DNA from 2 places in the Dyella thiooxydans genome. Region 2 is predicted to be linked to the other one. Evidence: predicted binding sites of a transcription regulator. Region 2 holds the regulator's gene; the other holds the start of a gene.

Region 1 (7,316 bases), 2.0 Mb from region 2:
CGGTTGACCAGGTTCGACGAGCCGAGCACCTGCGAGGTCTGCAGCGCGCCGTTCACCGTGGAGTTGAGCGTCTGCACCGAGCTGACCATGTCCTGGGTGGACTGCAGCTGGCTGAACTGCGCCATCTGCGAGACGAACTGGGTGTTGTCCACCGGATGGGTGGGATCCTGCGACTGCAGCTGGGCGGTCATCAGCTTGAGGAAGTCGGCCTGGCTCATGCTGCCGGCCTTGGCCGCGCTGCCGACCTGGCTGGCGGCACTGGCCGCCGTGTTGGCCGAGCCGAGGGTGTTGGCGGTGTTGATGGTCATGCGTGTGCTCCGAGAGGGCTTACTTGCCCAGATCCAGGGTCTTCACCATCAACTGCTTGGTGGTGTTCATCACTTCGACGTTGTTCTGGTAGGAACGCGAGGCGGAAATCATGTTGACCAGCTCGTCCACGGGGTTGACGTTGCTGCCGTAGACGTAGCCGCTGGCGTCGGCCATCGGGTTGCCGGGCTCGTAGCGGCTGGGAATCGCCGCCTGGCTCTCGGTGATGCCATCGACCTTGACGCCGGTGGCGGCGGCATCGGCGGCGACGCCGAACTGGCCGTCGACCTGCTGCTTGACCGCGGCGAACAGCGGTTCGCGGGCGCGATAGGCGCCTTGCGCGGTGCTGGACACGCTGTCGGCGTTGGCCAGGTTGCTGGCTACGGTGTTCAGCCGCAGCGTCTGCGCGGCCATGCCGGAACCTGCGGTATCGAAGATCTTGAACATCGACATGGCGATTACCCCGTGATGGCGGTGCGCAGCATGCGGATCTGCGCGGTGATGAAGGCCAGGCTGGCCTGGTAGTGCACGCCGTTGGCGGCGAAGTTGGCCTGCTCGGTCTGCTCGTCGACGGTGTTGCCGTCCATGCTCGGCTGGGTCGGGTTGCGCCACAGCAGCTTGTCCGCCTGCTGCGCCACCGGGTCGATCTGCCCGGTCGAGGGCGTGCTCAGCGGCAACTGTCCGCCGGACTGGCCGCTGGCCTGCTCGAGCGCGGCGCGGAAGTCGATGTCGCGCGCCTTGTAGCCGGGCGTGTCGGCATTGGCCAGGTTGCTGGCCAGCACCTCGCTACGGCGCTGCCACAGACCCAGTGCCTGGGTGTGGATGCCGAACAGGTTGTCCAGGGGTGCGCTCATGACTTGCCTCCGCGCGGCGTGGGGCCGCACGGGGCTGGAGGCAATTCGCGTGCCACGAGAGGAAAACCGCGTCAGTACGCGGGTTTGCGGCGGTCACGGGAGGCCGCCCGGAGGGTGGAAGTCGGTTTTCCGTCGCCGTACCGGCGGGCCGGCGACGGCCCGCCGACCCGGGTCAGCCCGGCAACAGGTCCAGTACCGCCTGGGCGAGCTGGTCCGGCTGGAACTTGGCGATGAAGCGGTCGGCATGCACCTCCCGCACCATCGCCTCATTGAAGATGCCGCTGATCGAGCTGTGCAGCACCACCTTGAGCTGGCGCAGCGCCGGCTCCTCGCGGATCGCCCGGGTCAGCGCGTAGCCGTCCATCTGCGGCATCTCGATGTCCGACACGACAAGGTTGATGCGCTCGGACGGGTCAGCGTCGATCAGCTCGTGCAGCTTGGCCAGCGCGCGTACGCCATCCTCGGCCAGCACGCATTCGATGTTCATCTGCTTGAACACACCCTCGACCTGGCGCCGCGCCACGATCGAATCGTCCACCACGAGCACCCGGCGGGGACTCATCGCGTGGCCGTCCACGGCGCGCAGCATGTGCGGCGACAGCTCGCCCGGCACGCCATGGATGCTGGCCAGCACGTGCTCCACGTCGACCACCGCCACCAGCGCCCCGTCGACCCGGGTGATCGCGTTGACCTTGGTGCCGAACCCGAGCGCGGGCTCGGGCGTGACCAGCGTCTCGCCGGCGCAATGGACCATGTGCAGCAGGTCGGCCACCAGGAAGCCCTGCATGCTGCGGCTGAACTCGGTCACCAGCAGGTGGGCCGAGGGTTCGTCCTTCAGCGGCGCATAGCCCAGTGCCGCGGCCATGTCGATCACCGGGATGGTCTGGCCACGGTAGTCGCAGGTGCCAGCGATCAGCGGATGGGCGCCGGGCATGCGCTCCAGCGGCGGACGACGCAGCACCTCGCGCACCTTGAATACGTTGATGCCGAACAGCTGCGGCTCGCCGAGGCGGAACAGCAGCATCGCCACCCGGTTGTGGCCCGCCAGGCGGGTGTGACGTTCGACGCTCTCAAGCAGCGCACCACTCATGCGGCGTTTCCTCGGGTCCGTGGGCACCGCGCGCGCGGTGGACGCATCCCTATCGGCCACGGCCGCCGGGGCTTGAGCGGAAGGCGGCGGTGACGATGGCATGTGCCTTGCTTGTTCAAGTTCCGTCGCCAGCGGCCGATCCGGCGCTTGCCCTTATTTAAAGGAAATGCCCGTCCATGAGCTTCATCCGCAGCCAGCACCTGGCCGCCTTCGTCCAAGCCGCCACCCGGTCGGACGAGGCACAACTCGCCCGGCTCGGCGCCCGGCATCCGGCCCTGGCCGAGGTGCTGGCGCCCCTGCTGAAGCTGGCCGCACCGCGCCCGCCGGCCGGTGTCGCGCTGCAGACCATCGAGCAGCAGAGCCTTTTGCTCGGTGCCTCCCAGCAACTGGCCCGCGAACAGGCTGCGATGGAGGACTCCGCCCGTGAGTGCCGCGACAGCGTCGGTCGTTTGACGGACGGCAGCGCCGGGATCTCGACGGCCCTGCAGCAGGTCGCCGCCAGCCTCGACAGCGCCGACCAGGCCGGTCACGCCAGCGCCGGCAACATCAGCGAGCTGGACGGCCAGCTGCGCCTGCTGCGCAGCGCCATGGCGGCGATGAACCGCAACCAGAACAAGCTGGCCGAGCAGGTGGAACAGATCCGCAAGCTGACCGGCGCGGTGCAGGAGATTGCCCACCAGACCAATCTGGTCGCGCTCAACGCGGCCATCGAAGCGGCGCGCGCCGGCGAGGCCGGTCGCGGCTTCGCGGTGGTCGCCGACGAGGTCAAGCAGCTGGCCGAGAAGACCGCCCAGACCACCACCGAGATCGAGGCGGTGACCGGCTCGATCGGCGAGTTCTCGCTGCAGCTCGATGGCGACGTCCGCCAGGGCATGCAGCGGCTGGAACGGGCCCAGCAGGGCGTGGGCCAGGCCGACAATTCGCTGCAGCGCGGCACCGAGTCGCTGCAGCTGGCGCGCGACCGGGTCGCCGGCCTGCGCCAGAACCACGATGCCCAGCACGTGCGGGCCACCAGCGCCCAGGCCACCCTCGGCGCGCTGCAGCGACGCAGCACCGAAGCGCGCCGCCAGTCCGAAGTACTCGCCCGCTCCGCCCTGCTCTCGCAGCGGCTGGGCCTGGAATGGCTGGAAGGCAGCAGCGGCAAGGACCTGGCGGCACTCAGCCTGACCGTGCGCGAGTCGGTCCAGGGGATGCGCCAGGCGATGGAGCTGGCGCTGGCCGAACCGGCCGCGCTGGACCGCCGCTGGTTCGATACCCACGCGCTGCAGCGCGCACTGGGGCGCCTGCTCGCCCTGCAGGGGGAGAAGCCGGTCGCCGCGAGCATGCTCGACACCTGCCAGAGGCTGGGCGAGCGCGGCACCGCCTTCGTCGACCTGCTGTGCGAGGGTCGCAAGTCCGAGGCCGGCGAACTGACCGCCCCGCTCGAGGCCGAGCGCGAGGCACTGGTCAGCCAGCTGGCCCAACTGCTCGCGGACGAAGCATGAGCCAACGCATCCGGCTGCTGCTGAGCGCCCTGCTGGCCCTGGTCGCCCTGCCCGCCGTGGCCGGCAGCGATCCGGTCAGCGCGTTCGCGCAGCAGTGGCTGGTGCAGCAGTACTCCGCCCCCGGCAGTCGGGTGACGGCGCAGGCCGCCCCGGTCGATCCGCGACTGGCCCTGGCCGACTGCCGCGGCATGATGGTCGCCAGCCTGCCGCCGAACCTGCCGCCACGACCGCGAATGAGCGTGGAGGTGCGCTGCACCGCCGGCGCGGGCTGGTCGGTGCGCATCCCGGTGAGCCTGCAGATCTTCCGCGACGTGCTGGTCACCAACCACCCGCTGCAACGCGGCGACGGCATTCAGCCAGGCGACGTGCGCAGCGAGTCGCGCGACATCACCCGTCTCGGCTACGGCTATTTCGACCGGCTCGACCAGATCGCCGGCCGCAGCCTGGCCCGCCCGCTGCCCCCGGGCAGCGTGCTGACGCCCTCGGCACTCGGCGGGCGTGACATGGTGCGAGCGGGCGACCACGTCGCCGTGGTCGCCGATCTGGGGGGGATCGAGGTCCGGGCCGGCGGTGTCGCGCTGGGCAGCGGCGACAACGGTGCCCGGTTGCGGGTTCGCAACGAGAGCTCCGGGCGCGTGATCGACGCCATGGTCCGCGGACCCGGCGAAGTATTGGCGCTACCTTAGGGCAAGAAAATATTTTGACTGGCCAGGCCTAAAGTTCTTGCGCAACCGGCCGATTCCGGGGACACAGGGGCTCATACGAGCAGAGAAAACACCCATGAACACGACGATTTCAAACAACGGATTGCCCAAGCTCCCGCAGGCGAACGTCAGCCAGGGCAGCGGTGCCCAGGCCGGCAGCAGCGCTCCGGCGGGTCCGGCCGATGCCTCCGCCAGCACCGCAGGCGGCGCGGACAAGGTCAACCTGACCGACTCGGCCCGCGCGCTGGCCGAAGCCGCCCGCTCCGGCGACGCCTCGCCGATCGACACGGCCAAGGTGGAGCGCATCCGCCAGTCGCTGGCCTCCGGCACCTACCAGGTGAACCCCGAGCGCATCGCCGACGGCATGCTCTCGATGGAACACCAGATGGCCGGCACCAAGCCGGCGGCCGGCGGCGCATGAGCGCCCACCTGCAAGTCGGCCTGGACGGCGCGCTGAGCACCGTGCTGGACGACATGCAGAAGACGCTGGCCGAACTGGCCGGCGTGCTGGACGACGAACGCACCGCCCTGCTCGCCGCCGATGTGGCGGCGCTGGACGCGGCCGGCAGCCGCAAGCAGGCGCTGATGCAGGCGCTTGAGCAGCTCGACGCCGAACGGCTGCAGCTCAACCTGGCCGAACCACGCACTGCCCTGGCGCTCGAGTCGCGCTGGCAGTCGCTGCTGCCGGCACTGGCGGACTGCCGCGACATGAACCAGAGAAACGGCCAGTTGGTCGGGCAGCGGCTCGGCAGCATCCGCCGCGCGCTGTCGATCCTGACCGGGCAGGACCCGGACGGTGGTGTCTACGGGCGAACGGGCGGCGTACAGCTGCGCTCGCGCTCGCAGCCGCTGGCCGAAGCCTGAACCCACGAATTCCGCGGGGCTCCCCCGGCCCCGCAAGCACGCGCGAAGCCCCTCCCCATGAAAGAAGCCGTCGCCACCGTCTCCGCTCCTGCCGCCCCGGCAGCCCTCAACAGCGAGCAGCCGCTGCCGGTCGTGCGGCTGCCGATGCTCGACGCCAAGCGCCAGCTGTTCGCCTACGAGATCCTGTTCCACCGCGAGGGCATCGAGGAGTCCGCGCTGATGCAGCGCGTGCTGTCGACCATCCTCGACGGCGCACTCACCCGGCTGGTACGCGGCAACCGCACCTTCCTGCGCCTGTCCCGCGACCTGCTGCTGGAGCAGACCGACGTGCTGCTGCACCAGCCCCGCTTCGGCGTGCTGCTGGAGCCGTCGGCGGCCCAGGACGTCGACCTGATGGAGCGCCTGCAGCAGATGGCGCAGCGCGGCTGCCTGCTGATGCTCGACATCACCGATGCGGAAATGGCCGGTTCGGCCGCTCTGGAGGCGCTGCTGCAGATCGTGCAGTTCGTGCGCCTGGATGCCGGCAAGATGAGCCCGGAGAACCTGCGCGAGACCAGCCAGAAGCTGCACGACCGCGGCATCTGGGTCGTCGCCGGCCAGGTCGACGACCACACCACCTACCAGCGCTGCCTGGAACTGCCGCTGCAGGCGATCCAGGGGCGTTACCTGCTGATCCCGGAGACCGTCGAGGTGCCGGTGCTCACCGCCAACCGGCTGAGCATGCTGCGCCTGATGCGCGAACTGCAGGAGTCCAATCCCGGCCCGGTCGAACTGGGCGACATCATCCGTGACGACGCGATCCTCAGCTACAAGCTGCTGAGCTGCGTGAACTCGGCGTACTTCGCGCTACCCCGGCAGCTGAAGTCGGTGCAGCAGGCGGCGATCTTCTTCGGCGTCACCCGCATGCGCAACTGGATCTACACCATGTCGCTCAGCGGCCTGGACGATCGCCCGCCGGAACTGCTGCGCGCGGCGTTGATCCGCGCCCACATGTGCGAAAAGCTGGCTGCGGGCACCGGCATGCCGCGCGACAAGCAGGAGATGGCGTTCACCACCGGCCTGTTCTCGCTGCTCGACACGCTGATGTGCGCACCGATGGAGTTCGTGCTCAGCCACCTGCCGCTGGTGCCGGAGATCGCGGACGCCCTGGTCGGCGGTCGTGGCCCGTTCGGCCCGCTGCTGGAACAGATCTTCGCCTGGGAAGCCGGCGAACTCACCGGCCAGAACGCCCAGCCGCAGCGCATCCAGCGCATGGCCGCGATCTACCTGGAAGCCACCCAGTTCGCCGACCAGGTGTTCTCGCACGCCGAGGGGCGGGCGAACTGAATCGCCCCTGCATCGCGGCCCGACCGGGCCGCGACAGGCCGCCGCCGGGATGCGTCCCCGCTCAGCCCTCGTCGTGACTGCGCCGCCGCCATAACGGCCACGCGGACAGCAGCAGACCGAGCAGGGCGATCTCGAACCAGTGCATGCTGGCGCGGCCGCCGCCGCCCAGCCACATCACGCCGCCTACCGCGCCAAGCACGAGCGCACCCAGCCCCACGGGAAGCAGCAGGTCGCTGGGGTGCTGGCGACGCTCCCACAGAAGCATCAGCACGCCCAGAGCCGCCAGCAGCCCCGCCACGACGCGGCGAAGCATGGCGCCATCGGGTGGCACCGGCAGATCCGGGAAAATATCCACCAGCGAACGGTCGCCGACCTGCACTTCGTAGCCCTTGCCGTCGGGCGCGTCCTCGGCCGGCATCAGGGTGTCGCCCTTGAGCCGTGCCACCACCGTCACGGCCTGCAGCGGAACCATGGTCCAGCTCACCCTGAGGTCGCCCAGCCGCGGCGTGGAGGGATGCTCGCTGGTCGTCAGGTAACCGTCTTGGAGGGAGAAGCTCGCCGCAAGGTTCGGCGGCAGCACCTTCGGATCGGGCGACATCTGGACGCTGCCAGGCAGTGCATGCAGGAGTGCCGACGACAGCTTGAATCCCCCCACGTCGACCTGGCCGGAATCGAACTGGCGCCCGGC
Region 2 (7,316 bases):
GGCATGCTCAGCCGCAGCGTGGCGATCAGCGGCCGCGGCGACAGCGATGGCGGAATGACCGCCCTGGTCGGTCCGACCGGCGTGGGCAAGACCACCACGATTGCCAAACTCGCCGCCAGGGCGGTGGTGCGTCACGGCGCCGCCAACGTGGCGCTGGTCAGCACCGACCACTACCGCATCGGCGCCGCCGCCCAGCTGGAGCACTACGGCCGCCTGATGGGCGTGCGCGTGTACCCGGCCGACGACGCGGCGAGCCTGCGCCAGGTGCTGGAGATGTTGAAGGGCAAGCACACCGTGCTGATCGACACCGCCGGCGTGTCCGGCACCGATCCGCGGCTGGAGCAGCAGATGGATGTGCTCAACGAGGTCGCCCACAGCGACGGCATCGCGTTGCGCATCTCGCTGGTGCTGGCGGCCAATTCGCAGTCGCAGTCGCTGGAGGAATCGGTGCGCGCCTACATGCCGCTGGAGCCGGCCAGCGTGGTGCTGACCAAGCTCGACGAGGCGCCGAACCTCGGTGGCGCGTTGTCGGTGCTGATCCGCCACAGGCTGCCGCTGGACTACACCACCGACGGCCAGCGCGTGCCGGAAGACCTCGCCGTGGCCGACGCCCGCGTGCTGGTGCTGCGCGCCGCGCACGCGCTGAAGACAGCCGCGCCGCCGCTGGACGACGGCATGCTGGCCGAGCGCTTCGGTTTCCAGGTGGCCCACGCATGAGCGCGTTGTCCACCCTCAACGACTTTTCCGGCGCCGCGGCGGATGCGCATGCGCCTTCCATGAATCAGGCCTGGGGACTCAAGCAGATGGTTTCGTCGATCACCGACACCGGCATCGTCACCCCCGACCATGGCGTCGGGACGCAGGCGGCCAATCTCGATCGGCGCATCTCCGGCCACCGCTGCCGCACCATCGCCGTGTGCGGCGGCAAGGGTGGCGTGGGCAAGACCACGGTGGCGGTGAACCTGGGCATGACCCTGGCGATGATGGGGCGCGACACGCTGCTGCTGGATGCCGACGTGGGCCTGGCCAACGTCGACGTGCTGCTCGGCCTGGCGCCCTCGCGCCACCTCGGCCACATGCTCGACGGCCAGTGCAGCCTGCAGGACCTGGTGATGGAGGCGCCGCACGGGCTGAAGGTGATTCCCGCCGGTTCCGGCGCGCGTCGGCTGGCGCAGATGGGCTCGGGCGAGCAGGCCGCGGTGATCCGCGCCTTCGACGAGCTGCCGCAGGTACCGGATTTCCTGCTGGTGGACACCGCCGCCGGCATTTCCGACTCGGTGTCGATGTTCGCCGCCGCGGCCGACGACGTGCTGCTGGTGGTGTGCGACGAGCCGGCTTCGATCACCGACGCCTATGCGATGGCCAAGGTGCTCAGCCGGGATTTCGGGGTGAAGCGGCTGCACATGGTGGCCAACATGGTGCGCAACCTGGGCGAAGCCCGCGCGCTGCACCAGAAGCTGGCCCGGGTGACCGACCGGTTCCTCGATGTGATGCTGGATTTCATGGGTTGGGTGCCGCAGGACGAGCGTCTGCGCCAGGCCATCCGCCGCCAGAACGCGGTGGTGGACATGGCCCCGGGCAGTCGCTCGTCACAGGCATTCAAGCAATTGGCAGGTGCGGCCGATACATGGGCAGAACCCGATCGTCGGGGGCTCGGCCGCATCGCTTTCTTCAGTGGTCAGGCTGCACCGGCGACGGGGTGGTGAGATGAGCGTGGCAACGGAATATCTGCAACTTCAACGGCAAAGCGCCGACGAACTGGTGAAAACGCATGCGCCGCTGGTCAGGCGCATCGCCTATCACCTGATGGGGCGACTACCCCCGAGCGTCGACGTGGGCGATCTCATCCAGGCGGGCATGATCGGCCTGCTGGAGGCGGCGCGTAACTACGCGACGGATCGTTCGGCCAGCTTCGAGACGTATGCGGGCATCCGCATCCGTGGCGCGATGCTCGACGAGTTGCGAAGGACCGACTGGACCCCGCGCTCGGTTCACCGCAAGGCGCGTGAAGTCGCCGACGTGGTGCGCCAGGTCGAGATCGAGACCGGTGCGGACGCCGACGATGCGGAGGTCATGAAGCGACTGGGCATGACCGCCGACGAGTACCACCAGGTGCTGGCCGATGCCGCCAGCGCCCGGTTGCTGAGCCTCACGGCGCCGGATGACGGCGACGGAAGCCCGGCGATGGACGTGGCCGATGCCAGTGGCCTCGGTCCGGCGGAGGGACTGGAGCAGCAGGGTCTGCGTCAGGCGTTGATCGACGCGATCACCACCCTGCCGGAACGCGAGCAACTGGTGATGTCGCTGTACTACGAGCAGGAACTCAACCTGAAAGAGATTGGCGCGGTGCTTGGCGTCACCGAGTCGCGGGTCTGCCAGATCCACGGCCAGGCCATCATCCGGTTGCGCGCGCGCATGACCGGGTGGCGGGACGACGACTGAGCAACGCACGGAAACACTAGGGCTGGCGCACGACCGCGAGGCGTGCAAGTGGAGACGGGCTTGAACAAGAACATGAAAATCCTGGTGGTGGACGACTTTTCCACCATGCGGCGCATCGTGAGGAACCTCCTCGTCGAGCTCGGCTTCGCCGGCAACCTGATCCAGGAAGCCGACGACGGCGAGGCGGCCATCGCGATGCTCAAGGCCCAGCCATTCGACATGGTGGTGACCGACTGGAACATGCCGAACATGACCGGCATCGACCTGCTGCGCGCGATCCGCGCCGAGCCCACGCTCAAGACCATGCCGGTGCTGATGGTCACGGCGGAAAACAACCGCGACCAGATCATCGCCGCCGCGCAGGCCGGCGTGAACGGCTACATCGTCAAGCCGTTCACCGCTGCCACGCTGGAAGAAAAACTCACCAAGATCTTCGAGCGGCTGGCTGCCGCAGGAGCAGCCGCATGAGCGCCCAACTTTCCCTGACCCGCGAGACCCTGCCGGACGAACTGCACCAGTTGCTGACCAGCCCGGACGGCCCGGCGTTCGAACACGCGCTCGACTCCCTCGTGCGCCAGCGCGAGCAGAAATTGTTCCGCGCCCTGGGCGTACTCGCCCGCGACCTGCACGACGCGGTCAGCCGCCTCGGCGGCGACCTGGTGCAGGACGGCTATCCCGACAACGTCACCGACGCGCGCAAGCACCTGCAGGACGTGCTGGAGATGAGCTCGCAGGCGGCCCACCGCACCATCGACTTCGCCGAGCGCATGCGCCCGGAGGCCGAGTCGCTGGCCAACGACGCCAAGGTCATGCTGGACGCCTCCGATGAGATCTCGTCCGCGCCGGTGAAGGCACTGGCGCAGCAGGCCACCGAGTTCGCCGAGCACTGCACCGCCGGTCTCAACGACATGGTGCTGGCGCAGTCCTGGCAGGATCTTTCCGGCCAGCGCATCAAGAAGGTGGTCGGCTTCATCAGCTCGGTGGAGTCGGCCATGATCGAGCTGGTGCGCCTCACCGGCGCGCTGTCCGGTCGCGAGACCGAAGAAGCGGTCGAGAAGATCAACAGCCAGGACGAGGCCGACCGCCTGCTCAGCGAATTCGGCTTCTGAGGCGCCCATGATGCCGATGCCGCCCTTGCCGCGACGTCCGACCGCCGCCACGGCGGGGGGCGAAGCGATGCGCCCGTCGGGGAGGGAGATCTAGATGGATCCCTCCTTCGATGCCGAATTGCGCGACGACTTCCTGGTCGAAGCCGGTGAGCTGGTCGAGCGTCTCGGCGAGCAGCTGGTGGACCTGGAGGCGACGCCGCAGGATGCCGAGCTGCTCAACGCGGTGTTCCGCGCGTTCCATACCGTCAAGGGCGGTGCCGGCTTCCTCAACGTCGAGCCGATGGTGCAGCTGTGCCACCACGCCGAGGATCTGCTCAACGCCGCCCGCAACGGTGCGCTGCTGATCGATCCGCCGCGGATGGACGCGCTGCTCGAGGCGCTGGACCTGCTGCAGGCGATGATGGCCGCGCTGGCCGCGGGCCAATCGATGGACATGCCGCCGGCCGACCTGCTGGCGCGTCTGACGCCCGGCACCGCGAAGCCCGCCCAGGCGCCCACGCCCAAGCCGGTGGCGCCGCCGCCCCAGGCGGGTGACGGCACCATCGACGACAGCGAGTTCGAGGCCCTGCTCGATTCGCTCTACGGCACCGCCGCGCCCGGCGCGGTGACGCCCGAACCGGTCGCTGCCGCGCCGTCCGGCAGCATCGGCGATGACGAGTTCGAAGCCCTGCTGGACCAGTTGCACGGTGGCGCCGTCCCGGGGGGGCAACCGCCCGCCGCTGCCGCGGCCGCGGCGACCGCCTCCGGCGCGATCAACGACGACGAGTTCGAGGCGCTGCTCGATTCGATTCATGGCACCGGTGCTCCCGGCCAGGTTGCGGCGGCATCCGCGCCGGCCGCGGCACCCGCTCCCGTGCCGGCGCCCACTCCCGCACCGGCAGCGCCCGCCGCCGCACCGGCCCGCGCCGCGGCGCCGGCGGCCGAGGCCACGGTGCGCGTGGACACCCACCGCCTCGACGCCCTGGTCAACCAGGCCGGCGAGCTGCTGCTGCTGCGCAACCGCCTGCTCACGCTGGCCTCGCGCAACGGCGACAACACCCTGTCGTCCACCGTGGACGAACTCAACCGCGTCGCCGACGACCTGCAGAACGCCGTGCTCGGCATGCGCATGCAGCCGGTCGGTCGCCTGTTCCAGCGCTTCCCTCGCATCGTCCGCGACCTGGCCCGCCAGCTCGGCAAGGACGTGGACCTGGTGACCGAAGGCGAGGGCACCGACCTGGACCGCAGCCTGGTCGAGGCGTTGGCCGATCCGATGGTGCACCTGATCCGCAACGCCCTCGACCATGGCCTGGAAGGGCCGGAAGACCGCGAGCGCGCCGGCAAGCCGCGGCGCGGTACCGTCCGCCTGGGTGCCGCCCAGCGCGGCGAGCGCATCGTCATCTCGGTGAGCGACGACGGCCGCGGCATGAACCCCGACGTGCTCAGGCGCAAGGCGGTGGAGAAGGGCGTTATCGACGAGGCCCAGGCCGCTCGCCTGACCGAGAACGAGTGCTACGAGCTGATCTTCCGCGCCGGCTTCAGCACGGCGGCGACGGTGTCGGACATCTCCGGCCGCGGCGTCGGCATGGACGTGGTCAAGACCCGCATCACCGAACTGGGCGGCACCCTGCAGGTGACCTCGAAGCTCGGTCGTGGCAGCACGCTGGAGCTGGCGGTGCCGCTGACCCTGGCGATCCTGCGGGTGCTGATGGTGCGCGTGGGCGACCGCCTGCTGGCGCTGCCGCTGAGCAACGTGGACGAAGTGTTCGAACTGCGTCCGGGGCAGGACAGCCTGCTCGACGGCCGCATGGTCGCCTCGCATCGCGGGCGTGCGCTGGTGCTGGGCGATCTTTCCGGCTGGGCCGGTGTCACCGGCGCGTCCGGTCGGCACGTGGTGGTGCTGCACATCGGCCACCTGCGTCTGGGCTGCCTGGTGCACGAGGTGCTCGGCCGCGAGGACGTCATGGTCAAGCCGCTCGGCCACCTGTTCGAGGGCGTCGCAGGCGTGGCCGGCGCCACCGTCACCGGCGACGGCCGGCTGGCGCTGGTGCTCGACCTGGCCGGGCTGGCCGACGACAGCGGCGAGCTGCTGCCCTCGATGAGGATGACCGCCTGATGGATCTGGTCAGCATCATCGGTACGATCCTGGCCTTCGTGGTCGTGGCCGTCGGCACGGTGCTCAAGGGGTCCACCCTGGAGTCGCTGTGGAATCCGGCGGCCTTCCTGATCGTATTCGCCGGCACCTTTGCCGCGCTGATGGTGCAGACCCCGGGCAAGGTACTCAAGCGTGCCGCGGCGCTGCTGCCGATGGTGTACCGGCCGCCGGTGCACTTCCCGCAGGACCTGATCAGCCAGATCATCGGCTGGAGCGAGATCTCCCGCCGCCAGGGCCTGCTCGGCCTGGAGCCGCAACTAGGCAGCCTCGAGGACGGCTTCGCCCGCAAGGGCTTGCAACTGCTCATCGACGGCGGCGAACCCGAAGCCATCCGCAGCGTGCTGGAAGTGGAGCTGGGTACGCGCGAACAGAGCGACATCGACGCGGCCAAGGTGTTCGAGAATGCCGGCACCTACTCGCCCACCATGGGCATCATCGGCGCGGTGATGGGCCTGATGGCGGTGATGCAGAACCTGGCCGATCCCAGCAAGCTCGGCCACGGCATCGCCGCGGCCTTCGTCGCCACCATCTACGGCATCGGCCTGGCCAACCTGCTGATGCTGCCGATCGCCTCGCGCCTGAAGGGCACCATCCACAAGCAGAGCGAGATGCGCGAGATCCTCATCGAGGGGCTGGTGTCGATTGCCCAGGGTGACAACCCGCGGCAGATCGAGAGCAAGCTGCAGGGCTACCTGCCATGAGGCGCAAACGCCACGAAGAGCACGTGAACCACGAACGCTGGGCGATCCCCTACGGCGACCTGATCACCCTGCTGCTGGCGTTCTTCGTGGTGATGTACGCGATGTCCGCGGTGAACGAGGGCAAGTATCGCGTGCTGTCGCAGTCGATGATGGAGGCCTTCCACGGCTCCAGTCGCGTGATCGCCCCGAGCAACCTGGCGCCCGAGGCGCCGGCTACCGTGGCGCCCGCCGTGGATCCGCAGGCCAGCGGCCACGGTTCGGCGCTCACGCCGATTCCGCTTCCCGGCTCGGCCGCACAGCCGGCGCATTCGGACGAGCAGAAGAATCTCTCGGCCATCCAGCACAGCGTGGAAGACGCGCTCAAGCCACTGATCGAGAAGAACCTGGTGGTGCTGCGCCGCGCGCCGAACTGGCTGGAAATCGAGATCCGCACCGACATCTTGTTTCCCAGCGGCGTGGCCCGCATCGCGCCACAGGCGCAGAGCGTGCTGGACAACCTGGGCGGCATCCTCGCGCCGTTTCCCAATCCGCTGCGGATCGAGGGCTACACCGACAACAAGCCGATCAGCACGCCGCAGTTTCCCTCCAACTGGGAGCTTTCCGCGGCCCGCGCGGCGAGCGTGGCGCGGCTGTTCGCCGACCGCGGCGTGGCGCTCGACCGGCTCGGCATCATGGGCTGGGGCGAGGTACGCCCGATCGCCGACAACAGCACCGAGGAAGGTCGCAACCGCAACCGCCGCGTACTGGTGGTGGTGCTGAGCGATCGCGACGGCCCCAGTCGCTTCACCGATGACGCCAAGGGCCAGTCGGCCGATGCCGCACCGCCTGCCGGTCCGGCCGCCGCCGATGGCCATGTCACCGCCCGCGCTGCCGCAACCGGCGCCCCCGGTGCCGCCTCCGGCCCCGCCGCCGTCGCCCCCACGATCACCG

Evidence for each region. Region 2 encodes FliA, which starts transcription of late flagellar genes. Its sites were predicted from a motif close to TAAAGTTTNNCNNNCNNNGGCCGATAA; they were not measured.
Region 1: the regulator FliA is predicted to act here: its motif matches at 2,300-2,326, upstream of ATSB10_RS00460 (chemotaxis protein).

Annotation. Positions count from the first base shown of each region.
Region 1 covers NZ_CP014841.1:99,447-106,762, reverse strand. Annotated here, with positions in the region: gene ATSB10_RS00475 (flagellar hook assembly protein FlgD) at 1-308, opposite strand, end outside; gene flgC (flagellar basal body rod protein FlgC) at 328-759, opposite strand; gene flgB (flagellar basal body rod protein FlgB) at 765-1,160, opposite strand; gene ATSB10_RS00460 (chemotaxis protein) at 1,333-2,250, opposite strand; gene ATSB10_RS00455 (methyl-accepting chemotaxis protein) at 2,427-3,734, shown strand; gene flgA (flagellar basal body P-ring formation chaperone FlgA) at 3,731-4,420, shown strand; gene flgM (flagellar biosynthesis anti-sigma factor FlgM) at 4,515-4,859, shown strand; gene ATSB10_RS00440 (flagella synthesis protein FlgN) at 4,856-5,302, shown strand; gene ATSB10_RS00435 (EAL and HDOD domain-containing protein) at 5,360-6,628, shown strand; gene ATSB10_RS00430 (TMEM43 family protein) at 6,690-7,316, opposite strand, start outside.
Region 2 covers NZ_CP014841.1:2,128,518-2,135,833, reverse strand. Annotated here, with positions in the region: gene flhF (flagellar biosynthesis GTPase FlhF) at 1-717, shown strand, start outside; gene ATSB10_RS09805 (MinD/ParA family protein) at 714-1,706, shown strand; gene ATSB10_RS09800 (RNA polymerase sigma factor FliA) at 1,708-2,442, shown strand; gene cheY (chemotaxis response regulator CheY) at 2,503-2,910, shown strand; gene ATSB10_RS09790 (protein phosphatase CheZ) at 2,907-3,551, shown strand; gene ATSB10_RS09785 (chemotaxis protein CheA) at 3,646-5,646, shown strand; gene ATSB10_RS09780 (flagellar motor protein) at 5,646-6,386, shown strand; gene motD (flagellar motor protein MotD) at 6,383-7,316, shown strand, end outside.